3 regions of the Solibacillus sp. FSL W8-0474 genome follow, and region 1 is predicted to be linked to each of the others. Evidence: a T-box and tRNA genes for the amino acid it is inferred to sense, from the RefSeq annotation. Region 1 holds a T-box; the other regions hold tRNA genes.
The links. A T-box is a leader RNA that pairs with one kind of tRNA and senses whether it is charged. The one in region 1 lies ahead of NYE67_RS13380 (valine--tRNA ligase), so its partner is inferred to be a tRNA-Val.
Positions count from the first base shown of each region.

Region 2: it encodes a tRNA-Val, which carries the amino acid that the T-box ahead of NYE67_RS13380 (valine--tRNA ligase) is inferred to sense. The anticodon was not compared.
Region 3: it encodes a tRNA-Val, which carries the amino acid that the T-box ahead of NYE67_RS13380 (valine--tRNA ligase) is inferred to sense. The anticodon was not compared.

Region 1 covers NZ_JBBOQJ010000001.1:2,645,699-2,653,055, reverse strand. The annotation lists gene hemB (porphobilinogen synthase) at 1-224, shown strand, start outside; gene hemL (glutamate-1-semialdehyde 2,1-aminomutase) at 226-1,515, shown strand; gene NYE67_RS13390 (alanine racemase) at 1,580-2,242, shown strand; T-box leader at 2,819-3,202, shown strand; gene NYE67_RS13380 (valine--tRNA ligase) at 3,260-5,902, shown strand; gene NYE67_RS13375 (bifunctional folylpolyglutamate synthase/dihydrofolate synthase) at 6,000-7,271, shown strand; gene NYE67_RS13370 (bifunctional folylpolyglutamate synthase/dihydrofolate synthase) at 7,268-7,357, shown strand, end outside.
Region 2 covers NZ_JBBOQJ010000001.1:3,857,898-3,865,254, reverse strand. The annotation lists rRNA gene NYE67_RS19575 (23S ribosomal RNA) at 1-137, shown strand, start outside; rRNA gene rrf (5S ribosomal RNA) at 235-350, shown strand; gene NYE67_RS19565 (alpha/beta fold hydrolase) at 701-1,996, shown strand; tRNA gene NYE67_RS19560 (tRNA-Asn) at 2,149-2,224, shown strand; tRNA gene NYE67_RS19555 (tRNA-Glu) at 2,359-2,433, shown strand; tRNA gene NYE67_RS19550 (tRNA-Val) at 2,479-2,554, shown strand; tRNA gene NYE67_RS19545 (tRNA-Tyr) at 2,586-2,669, shown strand; tRNA gene NYE67_RS19540 (tRNA-Gln) at 2,683-2,757, shown strand; tRNA gene NYE67_RS19535 (tRNA-Lys) at 2,775-2,847, shown strand; gene rocF (arginase) at 3,034-3,936, shown strand; gene sigW (RNA polymerase sigma factor SigW) at 4,090-4,653, shown strand; gene NYE67_RS19520 (zf-HC2 domain-containing protein) at 4,667-5,284, shown strand; gene cdaA (diadenylate cyclase CdaA) at 5,487-6,323, shown strand; gene NYE67_RS19510 (CdaR family protein) at 6,316-7,314, shown strand.
Region 3 covers NZ_JBBOQJ010000001.1:113,407-120,763, forward strand. The annotation lists rRNA gene NYE67_RS00530 (16S ribosomal RNA) at 1-396, shown strand, start outside; rRNA gene NYE67_RS00535 (23S ribosomal RNA) at 684-3,612, shown strand; rRNA gene rrf (5S ribosomal RNA) at 3,733-3,848, shown strand; tRNA gene NYE67_RS00545 (tRNA-Val) at 3,860-3,935, shown strand; tRNA gene NYE67_RS00550 (tRNA-Thr) at 3,945-4,020, shown strand; tRNA gene NYE67_RS00555 (tRNA-Lys) at 4,027-4,102, shown strand; tRNA gene NYE67_RS00560 (tRNA-Leu) at 4,120-4,204, shown strand; tRNA gene NYE67_RS00565 (tRNA-Gly) at 4,250-4,324, shown strand; tRNA gene NYE67_RS00570 (tRNA-Leu) at 4,330-4,418, shown strand; tRNA gene NYE67_RS00575 (tRNA-Arg) at 4,436-4,512, shown strand; tRNA gene NYE67_RS00580 (tRNA-Pro) at 4,518-4,594, shown strand; tRNA gene NYE67_RS00585 (tRNA-Ala) at 4,602-4,677, shown strand; rRNA gene NYE67_RS00590 (16S ribosomal RNA) at 4,799-6,353, shown strand; tRNA gene NYE67_RS00595 (tRNA-Ile) at 6,451-6,527, shown strand; tRNA gene NYE67_RS00600 (tRNA-Ala) at 6,562-6,637, shown strand; rRNA gene NYE67_RS00605 (23S ribosomal RNA) at 6,778-7,357, shown strand, end outside.

The DNA.
Region 1 (7,357 bases):
CCTATATGGATATTATTCGCGATGTAAAAAATAGCTTCCCTGTGCCGGTAGTTGCGTATAACGTTTCAGGGGAATATTCGATGGTGAAAGCAGCTGCACAAAATGGCTGGATAGATGAAAAGGCTGTAGTACTTGAAACATTATTAGGTATGAAGCGTGCAGGATCTGACTTAATTATTACGTATCACGCAAAAGACGTTTGTCGTTGGCTGGAGGAAAAATAATATGACTAGTTATGAAAAATCAAAAGCAGCATTTACAGAAGCTGTTGACTTAATGCCAGGTGGGGTAAACTCGCCTGTACGTGCGTTTAAATCAGTAAACTTGGATCCGATTTTTATGGAATCGGGCAAAGGCGCGGTAATTAAAGATATTGATGGCAATGAATATATTGACTATGTATTATCATGGGGTCCGTTAATTTTAGGACATGCACATCCTGAAGTAGTATCTGCTATTCAGGACCAAGCTGCGAAAGGTGCATCGTTTGGTGCTCCAACACTTTCTGAAAACAAATTAGCAAAGCTTGTAATGGACCGCCTACCTTCTGTTGAAATGATTCGTTTTGTTTCTTCTGGAACTGAAGCAACGATGTCTGCATTACGTTTGGCACGTGGTTATACAGGACGCGATAAAATTTTGAAATTTGAAGGTTCTTACCACGGTCATGGTGATTCCCTTTTAATAAAAGCCGGTTCAGGTGTAGCAACGCTTGGTTTACCGGATTCTCCTGGTGTACCGGCAGATATTGCGAAAAATACTTTAACAGTTGCATACAACGATTTAGAGTCTGCAAAATTAGTATTTGAAAAATTTGGTTCAGAACTGGCAGCTGTTATTTTAGAGCCTGTTGCAGGAAATATGGGGGTTGTACCACCTCAACCAGGTTTCTTGGAAGGTTTGCGTAAGCTAACTGAGGAAAATGGAACACTTTTGATTTTTGATGAAGTAATGACAGGCTTCCGCGTCGATTACGGTTGTGCACAGGAGTACTATGGTATAACTCCGGATCTTACATGTTTAGGTAAAGTTATCGGTGGTGGTTTACCAGTAGGTGCGTTTGGTGGTAAACGTGAAATAATGGAGAAAATTGCACCGGCAGGTCCGATTTATCAAGCGGGGACATTATCAGGCAACCCACTTGCTATGACGGCTGGCTATGAAACACTATCTCGTTTAAATAAAGAATCGTATGAATATTTCCGTAAACTAGGTGACCAACTAGAAGAAGGTTTCCGCGCAGCAGCAACGAAATATAATATTCCACATACTGTGAATCGTGCAGGTTCAATGATTGGTTTCTTCTTTACAAACGAAGAGGTAATTGATTTTGAAACAGCAAAAAGCTCTGATTTAGAATTGTTTGCGGAATACTTTAAATTAATGGCGGAAGAAGGCATTTTCTTACCACCTTCACAATTTGAAGGATTGTTTATTTCAACAGCGCATACAGAAGAACATATCGCTAAAACAGTGCAAGCATTCCATCATGTATTTGCTAAATTAGCAAGATAATCTTACTTAATAAACTCATAAATCCCCTTTCTATGCATAATGTAAGCGTAGGGAGGGGATTTTTATGCAACAATGGCAAATGAATGAAACGTTTACATTTCCAAAGCAATTAGGGAATATCCAACAAAATTCAAAAATAGTAGTTGAACCGAAATGGCATGAAGAATTTAATGAAGATTCTGTAGTGATAAGAGGTATTTATGTAGTAAAAGGAAATATACAATTTGACCATAAAGCGAGAGAGGAGGAAATAGAGGAAGGCATATATATTGAGCATATCGATATAGAAAAGGATTACGGCTATTTTGAATATGCATTGCCTTTTTCGGTTGATTTCCCAAATGATCAGATTGAAAAGGTTTCTCTGCAAATAAATGAAATAAAACTAGAACCAAATAACGGGTACTGTTCATGTAGCTGGCAAGTTAATTGTAATGTGGAAAGAAAAGTACAAGCAATAGAAGAAGTTAAGAAAATCGATGAGGTAAAGGAAGTAAAGGCGGAGAAGGAAGTGGAAGTAATTCAAGAAATTAAAGAAATTAAAGAAACTGTCGAGCCAATTCCGCATATGGCTACTTCAGACCAACAGGAAGAAGAGGTTGAAAGCCATATTTTATTTCATGAGGAAGTGCAACGACAGGCTCAGCATCTTCCAGCAGAAGAAATTGATTTTTTGGAGCAGTTAGCAGATGCATACAGCCGTGTCCAAATTCAATTAAAAAAATAATAAAAGGGATTGGGACATAAGTAGAAATTTCTTCTTATAAGGGAAAATAATCTTATTAAGAAATTGATACTGTGTGAATTGATTGGAGTGAAGGGGCGACTCCTGGGGGAATAGCGCGACGCCTGAGACTACAGGCTCAGGCCGTGCCCCCGGAAAGCGTCCCCGTAACGGAAATCAATTTTGGCAGAAGCAGAAAACTATCTATTTTTTCTTTGAAAAAATAGATAGTTTTCGTTTTGTCCCAGGCTTTTTTGTTTAAAAAACCAAGCTTAAATAAAATCTGTCAATAATAAGTAGCAAAATAAAATTAGTATGGCTAATAATATGATATCGCCTGTTGTCGGAATGAGTATTGTACGTATTGCCTGGAAAATTGTCAGCGGTAGAATGCAATATCTCATGTAAAATCGGAATTTTCGTAACCATGGAGGTAATAAGAAAGGATTATAATTTTTTCGCAATTTCCAAACTCCTTTTGCATAGTATATGTTTAGAAATTAAAAAAAGTGTTTTCCGATAATGAATATGATACTTGAAATTTCATAAAAAACAGCTTAGAATTATTTTAACTATATATTTGAAGCGTTGAATAGGAAGAGTATGTATGAACATGATGTGCAGAGAGGAAACAGTAGCTGAAAAGTTTCTACATCATACTTACAGAAGGTAGCCTAGGAGCTGACTTAGTGAAATAGCAGTAGCTGAGTTCCGGTTTGACACCGTTATCGAATGAAGTGCCGATTGGGCATAGTAACGCCGCATTGTATGCGAGCGCTTGACATTTAAATCACAGGGTTTAAAGAAAGCGCTTGTCAGACGAGGAACGTAGCCGAGCGAAGACGCGAATTGAACATAGTGTTCATGAGCGACTGAGAGAGGCAAGTGACAAAGTATGCGATCGCTTGACTAAACCCTTCGGAATTAAAGGTGGTACCGCGAATTAACTCCCTCGTCCTTTTTTAGGCGAAGGGAGTTTTTTATTTTATTCAACTTGTATTTGAAAAGGAGAGATTCATCATGACGGAAATTACAATGCCAACAAAGTATGATCCAAAGTCAACAGAAGCCGGCCGCTATGAATGGTGGTTAAACGGTAAGTTTTTTGAAGCAGATCCAACGAGCGATAAAGAGCCGTATTCTATCGTTATTCCACCACCGAACGTAACAGGGAAACTACACCTTGGTCATGCTTGGGATACAACATTACAGGATATTTTAATCCGTATGAAACGTATGCAGGGATATGACGCGCTTTGGTTACCGGGTATGGACCACGCGGGTATTGCGACACAGGCAAAAGTCGAAGAAAAACTACGCGGTGAAGGCATTTCACGATATGATTTAGGCCGCGAGAAATTCCTGGAAAAGACGTGGGAATGGAAGGAAGAATACGCTTCACATATTCGTGAGCAATGGGCAAAACTTGGTTTAGGTCTTGACTACTCAAAAGAGCGCTTCACATTAGATGAAGGCTTATCAGAAGCAGTTAAAGAAGTATTCGTTAAGCTGTATGAAAAAGGTTACATTTACCGCGGTGAACGTATTATTAACTGGGATCCAGCTGCAAAAACTGCACTTTCTGATATTGAAGTAATTCATAAAGAAGTAGAAGGCGCATTTTATCATATGGAATACCCATTGGCAGATGGCTCTGGAAAATTACGTGTAGCAACTACACGTCCAGAAACAATGCTAGGTGACTCAGGTGTAGCTGTACATCCAAACGATGAACGTTATGCACACTTAGTAGGGAAAACGGTTATCCTTCCAATCGTAGGTCGCGAAATTCCAATCGTTGCGGATGATTACGTAGATATGGAATTTGGAACAGGTGTCGTAAAAATGACGCCAGCACATGACCCGAACGATTTTGAAGTAGGAAATCGCCATAATTTAGAACGTATTTTAGTAATGAACGAAGATGGTACAATGAATGATTTAGCTGGTAAATATGCTGGCATGGATCGTTTCGAGTGCCGTAAGCAGATTGTAGCCGATTTACAAGAGGCAGGCGTATTAATTGAAATTGAACCGCATACACACCAAGTAGGACACTCTGAGCGTACAAATGCAGTAGTAGAGCCATACCTTTCAAAACAATGGTTCGTAAAAATGGCACCACTTGCAGAAGAAGCATTAAAAATGCAAGAGGATGAAAATGAAAAAGTAAACTTCGTGCCAAACCGTTTCGAAAACACATATAACCGTTGGATGGAAAATATCCATGATTGGTGTATTTCCCGTCAATTATGGTGGGGGCACCAAATTCCAGCTTGGTACAATAATGAAACAGGCGAAATTTATGTTGGTAAGGAAGCACCAGCCGACAAAGAAAACTGGACACAAGATGAAGACGTATTGGATACGTGGTTCTCAAGTGCTTTATGGCCGTTTTCTACAATGGATTGGCCAAATGAAGAAGCAGATTTATACAAACGTTACTATCCAACAAACACACTAGTGACTGGTTATGATATCATCTTCTTCTGGGTAAGCCGTATGATTTTCCAAGGTAAAGAATTTACTGGTAAACGCCCATTCCAAGATGTGTTGATTCACGGTTTAGTACGTGATGCAGAAGGTCGTAAAATGTCCAAGTCACTAGGAAATGGCGTTGACCCAATGGATGTAATCGGTCAATATGGCGCGGACTCACTACGTTACTTCTTGGCAACAGGTTCTTCTCCTGGTCAGGATTTACGTTACTCTACAGAAAAAGTAGAATCTACATGGAACTTTGTAAACAAAATTTGGAATGCCTCTCGTTTTGCGTTAATGAACATGGAAGGTTTAACATATGAGCAAATTGATTTAACAGGTGACCTTTCAACAGCGGATAAATGGATTCTTTCACGCTTGAATGAAACAATCGACCGTGTAACAACTTTATCTGATAAATATGAGTTCGGTGAAGTAGGACGTGAGCTATACAACTTCATTTGGGATGATTTCTGTTCATGGTATATCGAAATGGCGAAATTACCATTATACGGTGAAGATGAAGCAGCGAAATTAACAACACGTTCAGTACTTGCCTATGTTTTAGACAATACAATGCGTTTACTGCACCCTTTCATGCCATTTGTAACAGAAGAAATTTGGCAGCACTTGCCACATGAAGGGGAGTCTATTACAGTAGCTGCATGGCCGACTGTAAACCCAGCATTCAACTTTACGGCAGAAGCAGGCGATATGCAGCTGTTAATGGATATTATCCGTTCAGTACGTAACATTCGTGCAGAAGTAAATACACCGATGAGCAAAAAAGTAGCGATGACGATATCGGCAAAAGATGCTGGTATTGCAGCAGTTCTTGAAGCGAACAAAGGTTACATCGAAAAATTCTGTAACCCTGATGGCTTAACAATCGGTACAGAGCTTGAAGCACCAGCACAAGCAATGTCGGCAGTTGTATCAGGCGCAGAAATCTTCATGCCGCTTGCAGGTTTAATCAATATTGATGAAGAAATTGCACGTCTTGAAAAAGAGCTTGAAAAGTGGGCAAAAGAAGTGAAATTAGTTTCTGGTAAATTATCTAATGAACGCTTTGTATCAAAGGCACCAGAAGCATTAGTAGCAACTGAACGTGAAAAGTTAGCCGACTATGAAGCGAAATATGCAACGGTTGAAAAACGTATTGCAGAATTAAAAAACATGTAATTTATACGAAAGGGGTGCCGGAATTCGGTGCCTCTTTCTTTTTATTTCGCTATAATATAATTGATTACATATTAGCCTTACTAGGGAGAGAAATTAAATGTTTCAATCGATTGAGCAGTGTACAAATTTTATTTTTCAATTAAAAGCAAGCCAATACAAAGGAGAACCTTTACAGTCAGCCAAAATGATTTTAAATGCACTTGGCAATCCGGAGAAAAAAAATAAATTTATTCATTTTGCAGGTTCGAATGGAAAGGGTTCTACTTTAAATGCGACACGTGAAATTTTAATGGCGCATGGTTTAACGGTAGGTGCTTTTATCTCTCCTCATTTAGAACGAGCAAATGAACGGGTGACTATAAATAAAAACCAAATCTCTGATGAAGATTTTCTAAATATCGCGAATCAGCTGAGTGAAGTAATTAAAGAAAAATTGGATGGCAAGTTTCCGAGCTTCTTTGAGTTTATGACACTCCTTGCCCTGCAATATTTTACAGAACAACAGGTAGATGTCGTTTTGCTTGAAACAGGAATCGGAGGGCGTTTGGATTCGACCAATGTTGTCATACCGGAAGTAAGCGTCATTACAACAATTTCATTAGAGCATACAGATATGCTTGGTGAAAGTTATGGGGAAATTGCAGCAGAAAAAGCCGGGATTATAAAAACAATGAAACCTGTAGTTGTAGGAGTGAAAAATAAAGAAGCATTATCGGTGATTAAAGAAACGGCGATTCAATTACATGCACCAATCTATATGATAAATGAGCAATTTTATATTGAAAACAATAAAAACTCGAATTTCGACTATGTATCAGATATAAATATCAGCAATATAACAATGGCTATGATCGGTGAGCATCAAAAGGAAAATGCCGCACTGGCAATTACTGCAGTGAAATTGTTCTTGCCATCTGTTGATGAAAAAAAAGTAAAACAAGCACTTCATGAGGCAAAATGGGATGGCCGATTTGAAAGGGTGACCGGCAATGTCATATTAGACGGTGCACATAATTCTGAAGGCACCATGGCATTAGTCGAAACAATAAAAGAATTTGCCCCACATCATAAAGTAAAGTTTATTTACGCAGCATTACAAGATAAAGACCATGCTGTCAGTATTGAATTAATGGATAAATTCGCTGCTGAGATGCATTTTACTCAGATAAATTTACCGCGCGCTGCAACAGCGAATCAGCTTTTCGAACAAAGTAACCATGCTAAGAAGTTTATGAATTCGAATTGGCAACAGTTGATTGAAACAGAAAAGGCAAAACTGGCGGAGAATGAACTGCTTGTTATTACGGGCTCGTTATATTTCATCGCTGAAGTACGAAGTCTATTTGTAAAGAAAGGGTGGATTTCATGATTCCGTTATTAAACCTTTATAAAGAGCGGTGGCAAGTGGAAAGTGAACAAATAATTAAGCCGGGATTAGCGGCAATTGAATCGGCT
Region 2 (7,357 bases), 1.2 Mb from region 1:
GAAGCCCCCCTCAAGATGAGATTTCCCATTACGCAAGTAAGTAAGACCCCTGAAAGACGATCAGGTAGATAGGTTCGAGGTGGAAGTGCGGTGACGCATGCAGCTGACGAATACTAATCGGTCGAGGACTTAACCACATTTTATTGCACAACTCAATGAAACGTTTATCCAGTTTTGAAAGAATGATTCTTTCAAAGGGTTCCAAGACATAAGCTGTATTGGAAGCCAAAATAGTCTAGTGATGATGGCAAAGAGGTCACACCCGTTCCCATACCGAACACGGAAGTTAAGCTCTTTAGCGCCGATGGTAGTTGGGGGCTTCCCCCTGTGAGAGTAGGACGTCGCTAGGCTCAAAAAGTCGTTGCTGATTCAGTCAGTAGTGGCTTTTTTATTATTTAAAATTAGCGAATTAAAGATAACAAGCATGACTTGAAAGGATAAAACTTTCTAGGTCATGCTTGTTTGTTTATATAAAAATAGAAATTAGATCTTACCGGTTATAAATTAATACAAATAGGAGAAGAGGTAGCTAGATGAACGTCATCTATGTAAATAAAAGTATATATAATAAAGAAAGAATTTCAGTTTTCATTCTTAGTTGGATTAGATAGTTATCATTCCTCAAGGCACTTTTATCATTTGAAACTTTTACAGCTAAATTACGTATACAAAGGAATAAGTTTAATTAAGGAGGAAGCTGATGCGTAAAATATTGTATATGGCAGTAGCTAGCGTATTACTGACAGCCTGTGGAAATGATAAAACAAGCAGTACCGACTTAGCTACAACAGGGCAAACTGAAAGCTCTCAGGAGGTCATCCAGATGAACGAAGCATTATTAGGGAAATGGCAAGGTATGATTGAAATCCCGCAGTCACCATTGGAAATTATTTTGGATTTGCAAAAAACAGGGGGGAATATATCGGTTCCAGCCCAAGGATTAAGTGAATTTTCATTTGAATCTGTTCAATATAATGATAGTGAAATAGAGATTAAAATTGATTTGGCAGGGTCTTTAATAAAAATAGAAGGGACTTATGAAAAGGAACAAATAGAAGGGACGTTTACACAAAATGGACAAACATTTTCGATTACTTTAAATCCATATACAGAGGCTTCTATAACATATGAAGAGCATACCGTTCCTGTTTTAGGAGGGGAATTAAAGGTAGCCCTACAAGTGCCAGAACAACCAACAGGGGAGCTTGTTATTATCCATGCTGGTTCAGGACCAACGAATAAAGATGGAAATACTATTGGTGGTGGATCTAATAACAGCCTTAAGATGATTGCGGAAAGTCTAGCCGAACAGGGAATTGCATCAATACGGTTTGATAAGCGGGGTATTGGTGAAAATACAGCACTAATTGCAAAAGAAGAGAACTTAACATTTGAAATGTATGTACAGGACGTAACGTCAATCGTTGATTATGCTAAAAAAGACAGCCGTTTTACGGAGGTTCATTTACTTGGTCATAGTGAAGGTGCATTAATTATGGCAATCGCTGCACAAAAAGGCAATGTAGACTCACTTATCTCCATTGCTGGGGCAGGTAGACCGGTCGATGAGATTTTGATGGAACAACTAGCAGCGAGTCTACCACCTAATTTGTTGTTGGAATCTGAAAAAGCATTGGAGCAGCTGAAAGCCGGTAATAAAGTCGGGAAAGTTTCGTCTGAACTTCAGTCCTTATTTAGACCCTCTGTTCAACCGTATATGATTTCTTGGTTAAAATATAACCCACAGCAGGAAATAATGGATGTGAAAGTTCCTATACTAATCATACAAGGAAAAATGGATATCCAAATTACAGAAGAAGATGCGGAAAGTCTAAAATCGGCAAATAGCAAAGCACAGCTTCATTATTTTGATCATATGAATCATGTCTTAAAAGACATACAAGGAAATCGTGAACAAAATATAGCGAGTTATTCAAATCCCACGATACCATTGGCGAATGGTTTAGTGGAGAAAATTGTTAAATTCGTAAAATAAACAAAGTCCAGGAAAGAGGAGTTTTCCTCTTTCTGCAATAAAAAAATAAAAGACAAATTATTTCAATAAAGTGCTTGTATAAATTAAAAACGTTGCTATAATAATAAATGTACAAGGGAAACATTGTACATGAGGTACATATATAGTAGCGTTCCGAAGTAGCTCAGTTGGTAGAGCATCCGGCTGTTAACCGGCAGGTCGCAGGTTCGAGTCCTGCCTTCGGAGCCATTTTTTTTTGCCTTTTTGTATTGTGGAAAAAAATAAAAACATTTTTTAAAAAAAGTTTTTAAAAAGGCTTGCATGATAGTGAAAATGATGATATTATAAATCTTGTCTTAAAGAGAACGTATCATTTACATAACGGCCCGTTGGTCAAGTGGTTAAGACACCGCCCTTTCACGGCGGTAACACGGGTTCGAATCCCGTACGGGTCACCATTTAAGGCTTCATAAAAAAATAAATTAGTAACACTTGTTATGTATGGAGGATTAGCTCAGCTGGGAGAGCACCTGCCTTACAAGCAGGGGGTCGGCGGTTCGAGCCCGTCATCCTCCACCATTCATTTTTTAACAGTGTTGCATCATTTGTCGGAGGGGTAGCGAAGTGGCTAAACGCGGCGGACTGTAAATCCGCTCCTTAGGGTTCGGCGGTTCGAATCCGTCCCCCTCCACCATCTTTAAAATGTTTGGGGTATAGCCAAGCGGTAAGGCAACGGATTTTGATTCCGTCATGCCCTGGTTCGAATCCAGGTTCCCCAGCCATTTTTTTATTTTTTTCTGAGCCATTAGCTCAGTTGGTAGAGCATCTGACTTTTAATCAGAGGGTCGAAGGTTCGAGTCCTTCATGGCTCACTTTTATTTTATAAATTTAGAAGTGCACTTAAACTTAAAAACTACAATCCTTTACTTATATTAATGAGTAAAGGATTTTTTGCATATTAAAGGGAAAACCGTTTGGGAAATCGAAATTTCAATAGAGAGTTTAGCTGAGCATAGAATAGCCGACCAAATATTAAGATTTCGTAAGGGGATGGGAAAATGAATAGAAAAATTTCAATTGTAGGGGTTCCGTGTGATTATGGTCAACAACGTCGTGGGGTGGATATGGGACCAAGTGCTATTCGATATGCAGGCTTGCAACAACGTTTAGTAAACCTAGGATTTGAAGTTGAAGATGAAGGCAATATTCAAGTAATTGAACGAAATGCAATTGACCAGAAAGACGAAAAGCTTCTAAATTTAGATGAAGTAATTAAAGTGAATACAGCACTTGCCGAGAAAGTATATGAAGTTGTAAAAAAGGATCATACACCTCTAGTACTAGGTGGTGACCATAGTATAGCAATAGGTACGTTAGCGGGACTTTCTATGAAGTATAAAAACTTGGGGGTAATATGGTTTGATGCCCATGCCGATTTGAATACGCCGGAGACAACACCGTCAGGGAATATTCACGGTATGCCTCTTGCTACAAGTATAGGGCTTGGGCATAAGCGATTGACTTCTATATTACATGGAGAACCAAAAATTAAAGCGGAAAATATAATTATAATTGGCGGGCGCTCAATTGATGAGGGAGAACGTGAATTAATAAAAACGCGTGGCATTAAAATTTATACGATGCATGAAATTGACCGGCTTGGAATGACACATGTAATGGAAGAAACGGTGAATTATTTTAAACAAAATCAAATAGATGGTATGCATTTATCTCTTGACCTTGATGCACTGGATCCTTTATACACACCCGGAGTTGGAACACCTGTGGCCGGGGGAATTACCTATAGGGAAAGTCATCTAGCAATGGAGATGATTCAGGAATCAGGATTGTTGACGTCTGCAGAGTTTGTCGAAGTGAATCCTATACTGGATGAACGTAATAAAACGGCTGATGTAGCAGTTGCGTTAATTGGTTCTTTGTTTGGTGAAACTTTAGTATGAATATTGTGAAAAAATGGGTATAGCATAATGAAATTTGTTATAATGGGAACACATATTTTTGCGGAAAAGACAAAATAATTTTTTTGAAAATGAAACCTTTTAAGAAACAATCCGTATATATAGAACAGCTGAAAAGGTGGAGAGGAAAGACAAATGGATGCGTTAGTAAATAAAAGAATAAAGCAAGTGCTTAAAGGTGATCAAAACGCATATGCCGACATTGTTAACCTCTACCAGCACAAGCTGTACCAAGTGTGTTTTCGAATGCTTGGAAATAAACAAGAAGCAGAAGATATTGCACAAGAGGCATTTATACGTGCCTATATTAATCTACATTCGTATGATCAAAATCGAAAATTTTCAACATGGCTTTATCGTATAGGTACGAATTTATGTATCGACCGTATTCGTAAAAAGAAGCCAGATTACTATTTAGATGCCGAAGTTGCTGGGACAGAAGGATTGGATATGTATTCACAGATTGCTGCGGATGAGCAATCACCTGAAGCAGCTATTGAACAAATGGAGCTTCAGGACAGAATTCAATTTGAAATCAGTCGCCTTCCTGACAAATATCGTTCGGTCATTGTTTTAAAATATATTGAGGAATTATCGCTCCAGGAAATCAGTGAAATTTTAGATATGCCGCTTGGTACAGTAAAAACCCGTATTCACCGTGGTCGTGAAGCGTTGAGAAAGCAGTTAAACAATTTGTAGGAGGAAGATACGCATGAAAACGTGTGCATCACAATTCGTGGATTATATGCACGAATATTTAGATGGTGATATTAGTCGTGAGCATGAACAATCATTGAAACAACATTTGCAGACATGCCCGGATTGCCAACAACATATGCATGAATTAAGTGACACGGTTGCGTTTATCAAGAGTGCAGCGCATATTACTGCCCCTCCAAGCTTTGAGGAACAAGTAATAAGTCGTTTACCGAAACGCAAAAGTTCTGTCGGCATAAAACGTTGGTTCCGTCAGCATCCGATGCTCGTTGCTGCTGCATTGTTTTGCTTGTTTATGAGCGCTACAGTGCTAAGTAGTTTCCCGAACGACAATCAATTTTCTGTGACAAAACAGCCAAATATAGTTGTTGAAGGGCAAACGGTAACAGTTCCCGCTGGTGAAGTTGTTAAAGGTGACATCGTTGTGAAAAACGGCGATATCATTATTGAAGGGGAAGTAGATGGGAATGTTACAGTAATAAATGGAAACTATATGGCTTCCACTGCAGTAGTTACAGGACAAGTCGAGGAAATCGATGAAATGTTCGAGTGGTTATGGTATAAAATTAAAGATGGCTTTAATGATTTGATGGCGGTCTTTAGCAATAAATAAATATCAGTTTTACTGAAAACCACATAAAAATAATTTTTTCCTGACGAATAGTGAAACTTTCTTCAAAAAAATGACGTTCTATTATAAAAAGCAAAGTCTACTCGTTCGGGTAGACTTTTTTCTGTTATGAAAGTTAATCATTGCCGGAATTATGCTATACTAAAGGCAATATGGATTAGCTATAAAAGGTGGGGGATGCCACATGCAAATAATTGAACAATTTACAGACATTGCTGCTGTAGAGATGATTTTTAAAGTGTTGGACGTACTGCTTGTTTGGTACGTAGTTTATAAGGCATTGACCCTCATTAAAGGAACGAAAGCCGTTCAATTATTAAAAGGGTTGCTGATTGTTGTTTTGGCAAAGTTTGCTACCTATGTTTTTGGTCTAGATACACTCGATTGGCTATTACAGGAAGTAATTGACTGGGGTTTCTTAGCAATCATAATTATATTCCAACCGGAAATTCGCCGGGCACTTGAGCAAATAGGGCGTGGGAAGCTTTTCCAACGTACTAATAATCAGCAAGATGATGAACAAACACGTTTAATTGAAGCTGTAAAAAAATCTGTGAGCTATATGGCAAAGCGTCGTATTGGAGCACTTATCTCAATTGAAAAAGATACGGGTCTAAATGAATATGTAGAAACAGGTATTAAAATGGATGCCGCGCTTTCTTCTGAGTTGCTAATTAACATTTTTATCCCAAACACACCTCTACATGATGGGGCTGTGATTATCCAAAAAAACCAAATTTCAGCTTCTGCCTGTTACTTACCGTTATCTGAAAGTGCATTTATTTCTAAGGAGCTTGGAACAAGACACCGGGCTGCACTTGGATTAAGTGAAGTGACAGATGCGATTACAATTGTTGTATCAGAGGAAACAGGTGCCATTAGTATTACAGCAAATGGTAACTTGCATCGTAACCTTACTATGACAGAATTTGAAGAACTATTACGTAAAATGTGGTTTGGTCCTGAGCAAGATTCTAACTTAGCTTCTAAGTGGACTTGGGGAGGGAAAAAGAATGGATAAATTATTCGATAGCCCGTGGATGCTACGTTTAACAGCATTATTTTTAGCTGCTGCTCTATTTTTATATATTCAAACTGAAGATAATCGAGCAGCAGATTCTGGTTCATCAAATGAAACAGATGTTATTACAAATGTGCCGCTTGAAGTGTATTATGATTCAGATAGTTTGTTTGTTACAGGGCTTCCCGAAACCGTCGATGTAAAAATTTCTGGACCGAAGGCAATTGTTTTAACAACAAAGCTGGAAAAGGATTACAAATTATTTGTCGATTTAAACTCATTGTTAATCGGTGAACATAGCGTTACAATACAGCAGGAAAACTTTTCTGAAAAACTAAATGTATCAATTGAACCGAAAATCGTTAATGTGACAATTGAAGAAAAAATTACCGAGCAGTTTCGTATAGAGCCTGAGATGAATAAAAGCCTTGTCGCCGAAGACTTCATCGTAAATAGGATGAGTGTAGAACCGACGAAAGTTGCCATTACCGGTGCAAAAAGTGTGATTGATAACATAAGCTTTGTAAAGGCAACAATTACAGGTGAAAAAGGTTTAAAAGAATCGTTTGAGCAAGAAGCTACTGTAAAGGTTCTTGACCGTGATTTAAATAAACTGGATGTGCGTGCTAATCCAGATAAGGTCAATGTTAAAGTAGAAATTAATGAATATAGTCGGGAAGTCCCGATTACATTGGTTGAAATTGGGGAATCAGTAGATGGGCTTAAGATTGAAAAGTTGTCGTCAGAGCCATCCCGCATCACTGTTTATGGGCCGAAAGCGGCAGTGGATGCTTTGGAAGAAGTAATTGTAGAAGTATCTCGTGAAAAAATTACCGAGTCTGGCTCCTATGATTTTAAAATTCCACTTCCAACAGGTGCAACAAAGTTATCGCAGAATAAACTTACGGTATATGCAGATGTATCAGGCGAGCCTGTTAGTGAAGAGGAAAGCGAAGCCAATGCAGATGAAAGTGTTGACAACGCGGAGTAAAACTTAACTACCAACAAAAACAATCAGTCCACATTAGGTGGTA
Region 3 (7,357 bases), 2.5 Mb from region 1:
TCTAAGGAGACTGCCGGTGATAAACCGGAGGAAGGTGGGGATGACGTCAAATCATCATGCCCCTTATGACCTGGGCTACACACGTGCTACAATGGACGATACAAACGGTTGCCAACCCGCGAGGGGGAGCTAATCCGATAAAATCGTTCTCAGTTCGGATTGTAGGCTGCAACTCGCCTACATGAAGCCGGAATCGCTAGTAATCGCGGATCAGCATGCCGCGGTGAATACGTTCCCGGGCCTTGTACACACCGCCCGTCACACCACGAGAGTTTGTAACACCCGAAGTCGGTGAGGTAACCTTTATGGAGCCAGCCGCCGAAGGTGGGATAGATGATTGGGGTGAAGTCGTAACAAGGTAGCCGTATCGGAAGGTGCGGCTGGATCACCTCCTTTCTAAGGATTATTTCGGAATCATTCCCTCGGGGAATGAAACATTAACGTTTGCTGTTCAGTTTTGAAGGTTCATTCTTAATTGAATGGAATACTTCAAAACACTTGCTCCTGCGGTTACTCGTCGCAAATATGCGAAGAAGTAAAACAGGAAGCATATTTGTTCTTTGAAAACTGGATAAAACGACATTGAAAGCAATAAATCAAATTTCTATTTTATAGATTTTTAAACAAGTCAAGCAATTGACGTGTAAACTTAAATCTTAGATTTTATCTAAGTGTTAACTTTTGGTTAAGTTAATAAGGGCGCACGGTGGATGCCTTGGCACTAGGAGTCGATGAAGGACGGCACTAACACCGATATGCCTCGGGGAGCTGTAAGTAAGCTTTGATCCGGGGATTTCCGAATGGGGGAACCCACTATCTTTAATCGGATAGTATCTACACGTGAATACATAGCGTGATGAGGACAGACGCAGGGAACTGAAACATCTAAGTACCTGCAGGAACAGAAAGAAAATTCGATTCCCTGAGTAGCGGCGAGCGAAACGGGAAGAGCCCAAACCAAAGAGCTTGCTCTTTGGGGTTGTAGGACACTCTATACGGAGTTACAAAAGAATGAGTTAGACGAAGCGACTTGGAAAGGTCCGCGAAACAAGGTAAAAGCCCTGTAGTCAAAAGTTCATTCCCTCCAGAGTGTATCCTGAGTACGGCGGAACACGTGAAATTCCGTCGGAATCCGGGAGGACCATCTCCCAAGGCTAAATACTACCTAGTGACCGATAGTGAACCAGTACCGTGAGGGAAAGGTGAAAAGCACCCCGGAAGGGGAGTGAAATAGATCCTGAAACCGTGTGCCTACAAGTAGTTAGAGCCCGTTAATGGGTGATAGCGTGCCTTTTGTAGAATGAACCGGCGAGTTACGATTACGTGCGAGGTTAAGTTGAGAAGACGGAGCCGCAGCGAAAGCGAGTCTGAATAGGGCGAATTAGTACGTGGTCGTAGACCCGAAACCAGGTGATCTACCCATGTCCAGGGTGAAGGTGAGGTAACACTCACTGGAGGCCCGAACCCACGCACGTTGAAAAGTGCGGGGATGAGGTGTGGGTAGCGGAGAAATTCCAATCGAACCTGGAGATAGCTGGTTCTCTCCGAAATAGCTTTAGGGCTAGCCTCGTGATTGAGAATACCGGAGGTAGAGCACTGTTTGGACTAGGGGGGCATCTCGCTTTACCGAATTCAGACAAACTCCGAATGCCGGATATTTATACACGGGAGTCAGACTGCGAGTGATAAGATCCGTAGTCAAGAGGGAAACAGCCCAGACCACCAGCTAAGGTCCCCAAGTAATCGTTAAGTGGAAAAGGATGTGGCGTTGCTTAGACAACCAGGATGTTGGCTTAGAAGCAGCCATCATTTAAAGAGTGCGTAATAGCTCACTGGTCGAGTGACGCTGCGCCGAAAATGTATCGGGGCTAAACGATTCACCGAAGCTGTGGATGCATACTTTGAGTATGCGTGGTAGGAGAGCGTTCTAATAGCGTTGAAGTCAGACCGGAAGGACTGGTGGAGCGATTAGAAGTGAGAATGCCGGTATGAGTAGCGAAACATGGGTGAGAATCCCATGCACCGTATGACTAAGGTTTCCTGAGGAAGGCTCGTCCGCTCAGGGTTAGTCGGGACCTAAGCCGAGGCCGATAGGCGTAGGCGATGGACAACAGGTTGATATTCCTGTACCACCTCCTCACCGTTTGAGAAATGGGGGGACGCAGTAGGATAGGGTAAGCACGCCGTTGGTTGCGCGTGTTCAAGCAGTAAGGCGTGTATGTAGGCAAATCCGCATACTATAACGTTGAGCTGTGATGACGAGCTCTTATGAGCGAAGTTCCTGATTTCACACTGCCAAGAAAAGCCTCTATCGAGGTGAGAGGTGCCCGTACCGCAAACCGACACAGGTAGTCGAGGAGAGAATCCTAAGGTGTGCGAGAGAACTCTCGTTAAGGAACTCGGCAAAATGACCCCGTAACTTCGGGAGAAGGGGTGCTTCTTTGGGTGCATAGCCTAGAGAAGCCGCAGTGAATAGGCCCAGGCGACTGTTTAGCAAAAACACAGGTCTCTGCAAAACCGTAAGGTGACGTATAGGGGCTGACGCCTGCCCGGTGCTGGAAGGTTAAGAGGAGCGGTTAGCGCAAGCGAAGCTGTGAATTGAAGCCCCAGTAAACGGCGGCCGTAACTATAACGGTCCTAAGGTAGCGAAATTCCTTGTCGGGTAAGTTCCGACCCGCACGAAAGGCGTAACGATCTGGGCACTGTCTCAACGAGAGACTCGGTGAAATTATAGTACCTGTGAAGATGCAGGTTACCCGCGACAGGACGGAAAGACCCCGTGGAGCTTTACTGTAGCCTGATATTGAATTTTGGTACAACTTGTACAGGATAGGTAGGAGCCAGAGATCCCGGAGCGCCAGCTTCGGAGGAGGCGTCGGTGGGATACTACCCTGGTTGTATTGAACTTCTAACCCATGCCCCTTAGCGGGGTAGGAGACAGTGTCAGGCGGACAGTTTGACTGGGGCGGTCGCCTCCTAAAGAGTAACGGAGGCGCCCAAAGGTTCCCTCAGAATGGTTGGAAATCATTCGAAGAGTGTAAAGGCATAAGGGAGCTTGACTGCGAGACCTACAAGTCGAGCAGGGTCGAAAGACGGGCTTAGTGATCCGGTGGTTCCGCATGGAAGGGCCATCGCTCAACGGATAAAAGCTACCCCGGGGATAACAGGCTTATCTCCCCCAAGAGTCCACATCGACGGGGAGGTTTGGCACCTCGATGTCGGCTCATCGCATCCTGGGGCTGTAGTCGGTCCCAAGGGTTGGGCTGTTCGCCCATTAAAGCGGTACGCGAGCTGGGTTCAGAACGTCGTGAGACAGTTCGGTCCCTATCCGTCGTGGGCGTAGGAAATTTGAGAGGAGCTGTCCTTAGTACGAGAGGACCGGGATGGACACACCGCTGGTGTACCAGTTGTCTTGCCAAAGGCATCGCTGGGTAGCTATGTGTGGACGGGATAAGTGCTGAAAGCATCTAAGCATGAAGCCCCCCTCAAGATGAGATTTCCCATTACGCAAGTAAGTAAGACCCCTGAAAGACGATCAGGTAGATAGGTTCGAGGTGGAAGTGCGGTGACGCATGTAGCTGACGAATACTAATCGGTCGAGGACTTAACCACATTTTATTGCACAAATTCAATGAAACGTTTATCCAGTTTTGAAAGAACGATAAATTATAAAAAATGCTTGACCTTCGAGTAAAGTATGATATAATGAATCTTGTCTTTTAAACAAAATAGTCTAGTGATGATGGCAAAGAGGTCACACCCGTTCCCATACCGAACACGGAAGTTAAGCTCTTTAGCGCCGATGGTAGTTGGGGGCTTCCCCCTGTGAGAGTAGGACGTCGCTAGGCTTTTATACCCAGGAGGATTAGCTCAGCTGGGAGAGCACCTGCCTTACAAGCAGGGGGTCGGCGGTTCGAGCCCGTCATCCTCCACCATTTCTAAATGCCGGTGTAGCTCAGTTGGTAGAGCAACTGACTTGTAATCAGTAGGTCGAGGGTTCGACTCCTTTCGCCGGCACCATTTAGAGAGCCATTAGCTCAGTTGGTAGAGCATCTGACTTTTAATCAGAGGGTCGAAGGTTCGAGTCCTTCATGGCTCACCAGTTTTATATTGTCTGCTGCGGGTGTGGCGGAATTGGCAGACGCACTAGACTTAGGATCTAGCGCCGCAAGGCGTGGGGGTTCGACTCCCTTCACCCGCACCATTTTAATTTCAAATACTGTCAGAGTAAAAATATCTTATGCATTTTGCGGAAGTAGTTCAGTGGTAGAACACCACCTTGCCAAGGTGGGGGTCGCGAGTTCGAACCTCGTCTTCCGCTCCAAAAATGCCGGGGTGGCGGAACTGGCAGACGCACAGGACTTAAAATCCTGCGGTGAGTGATCACCGTGCCGGTTCGATTCCGGCCCTCGGCACCATCTTTACTTTATATTTTGCGCCCGTAGCTCAATTGGATAGAGCGTCTGACTACGGATCAGAAGGTTGTGGGTTCGACTCCTGCCGGGCGCGCCATATTTCGGAATGTAGCTCAGCTTGGTAGAGCACTTGGTTTGGGACCAAGGGGTCGTAGGTTCGAATCCTGTCATTCCGACCATTATTTAGGGGCCTTAGCTCAGCTGGGAGAGCGCCTGCCTTGCACGCAGGAGGTCAGCGGTTCGATCCCGCTAGGCTCCACCATGAACCTTGAAAACTGAACAAGCAACGTTAATGAAACAAGCTTCTTAAATGAAGCAAACAATAGATTTCAACTTTTAATTAAGTTGAATCGCTAGCAAAGCAAATGAGCTTTCAAACTACTTTTATGGAGAGTTTGATCCTGGCTCAGGACGAACGCTGGCGGCGTGCCTAATACATGCAAGTCGAGCGGATGATGAGAGAAGCTTGCTTCTCTCTGATTTAGCGGCGGACGGGTGAGTAACACGTGGGTAACCTACCTTATAGATTGGGATAACTCCGGGAAACCGGGGCTAATACCGAATAATACTTTTAAACACATGTTTGAAAGTTGAAAGACGGTTTCGGCTGTCACTATAAGATGGACCCGCGGCGCATTAGCTAGTTGGTGAGGTAACGGCTCACCAAGGCAACGATGCGTAGCCGACCTGAGAGGGTGATCGGCCACACTGGGACTGAGACACGGCCCAGACTCCTACGGGAGGCAGCAGTAGGGAATCTTCCACAATGGACGAAAGTCTGATGGAGCAACGCCGCGTGAGTGAAGAAGGATTTCGGTTCGTAAAACTCTGTTGCAAGGGAAGAACAAGTAGCGTAGTAACTGGCGCTACCTTGACGGTACCTTGTTAGAAAGCCACGGCTAACTACGTGCCAGCAGCCGCGGTAATACGTAGGTGGCAAGCGTTGTCCGGAATTATTGGGCGTAAAGCGCGCGCAGGTGGTTCCTTAAGTCTGATGTGAAAGCCCCCGGCTCAACCGGGGAGGGTCATTGGAAACTGGGGAACTTGAGTGCAGAAGAGGATAGTGGAATTCCAAGTGTAGCGGTGAAATGCGTAGAGATTTGGAGGAACACCAGTGGCGAAGGCGACTGTCTGGTCTGTAACTGACACTGAGGCGCGAAAGCGTGGGGAGCAAACAGGATTAGATACCCTGGTAGTCCACGCCGTAAACGATGAGTGCTAAGTGTTGGGGGGTTTCCGCCCCTCAGTGCTGCAGCTAACGCATTAAGCACTCCGCCTGGGGAGTACGGTCGCAAGACTGAAACTCAAAGGAATTGACGGGGGCCCGCACAAGCGGTGGAGCATGTGGTTTAATTCGAAGCAACGCGAAGAACCTTACCAGGTCTTGACATCCCGGTGACCACTATGGAGACATAGTTTCCCCTTCGGGGGCAACGGTGACAGGTGGTGCATGGTTGTCGTCAGCTCGTGTCGTGAGATGTTGGGTTAAGTCCCGCAACGAGCGCAACCCTTATTCTTAGTTGCCATCATTCAGTTGGGCACTCTAAGGAGACTGCCGGTGATAAACCGGAGGAAGGTGGGGATGACGTCAAATCATCATGCCCCTTATGACCTGGGCTACACACGTGCTACAATGGACGATACAAACGGTTGCCAACCCGCGAGGGGGAGCTAATCCGATAAAATCGTTCTCAGTTCGGATTGTAGGCTGCAACTCGCCTACATGAAGCCGGAATCGCTAGTAATCGCGGATCAGCATGCCGCGGTGAATACGTTCCCGGGCCTTGTACACACCGCCCGTCACACCACGAGAGTTTGTAACACCCGAAGTCGGTGAGGTAACCTTTATGGAGCCAGCCGCCGAAGGTGGGATAGATGATTGGGGTGAAGTCGTAACAAGGTAGCCGTATCGGAAGGTGCGGCTGGATCACCTCCTTTCTAAGGATTATTTCGGAATCATTCTCATGGAGAATGAAACATTAACGGTTGCTGTTCAGTTTTGAAGGTTTATGAATGAATTTTATAACTTCTAAGAGGGCCTATAGCTCAGCTGGTTAGAGCGCACGCCTGATAAGCGTGAGGTCGATGGTTCGAGTCCATTTAGGCCCACCATATAAATTCTTTATATACCTCTTAATAAAACATTGGGGCCTTAGCTCAGCTGGGAGAGCGCCTGCCTTGCACGCAGGAGGTCAGCGGTTCGATCCCGCTAGGCTCCACCAATTTTATTTTTTCGTTCTTTGAAAACTGGATAAAACGACATTGATAGCAATAAAACAAATTTCTATTTTATAGAAATGTAACAAGTCAAGCAATTGACGTGTAAACTTAAATCTTGGATTTTATCCAAGTGTTAACTTTTGGTTAAGTTAATAAGGGCGCACGGTGGATGCCTTGGCACTAGGAGTCGATGAAGGACGGCACTAACACCGATATGCCTCGGGGAGCTGTAAGTAAGCTTTGATCCGGGGATTTCCGAATGGGGGAACCCACTATCTTTAATCGGATAGTATCTACACGTGAATACATAGCGTGATGAGGACAGACGCAGGGAACTGAAACATCTAAGTACCTGCAGGAACAGAAAGAAAATTCGATTCCCTGAGTAGCGGCGAGCGAAACGGGAAGAGCCCAAACCAAAGAGCTTGCTCTTTGGGGTTGTAGGACACTCTATACGGAGTTACAAAAGAATGAGTTAGACGAAGCGACTTGGAAAGGTCCGCGAAACAAGGTAAAAGCCCTGTAGTCAAAAGTTCATTCCCTCCAGAGTGTATCCTGAGTACGGCGGAACACGTGAAATTCCGTCGGAATCCGGGAGGACCATCTCCCAAGGCTAAATACTACCTAGTGACCGATAGTGAACCAGTACCGTGAGGGAAAGGTGAAAAGCACCCCGGAAGGGGAGTGAAATAGATCCTGAAACCGTGTGCCTACAAGTAGTT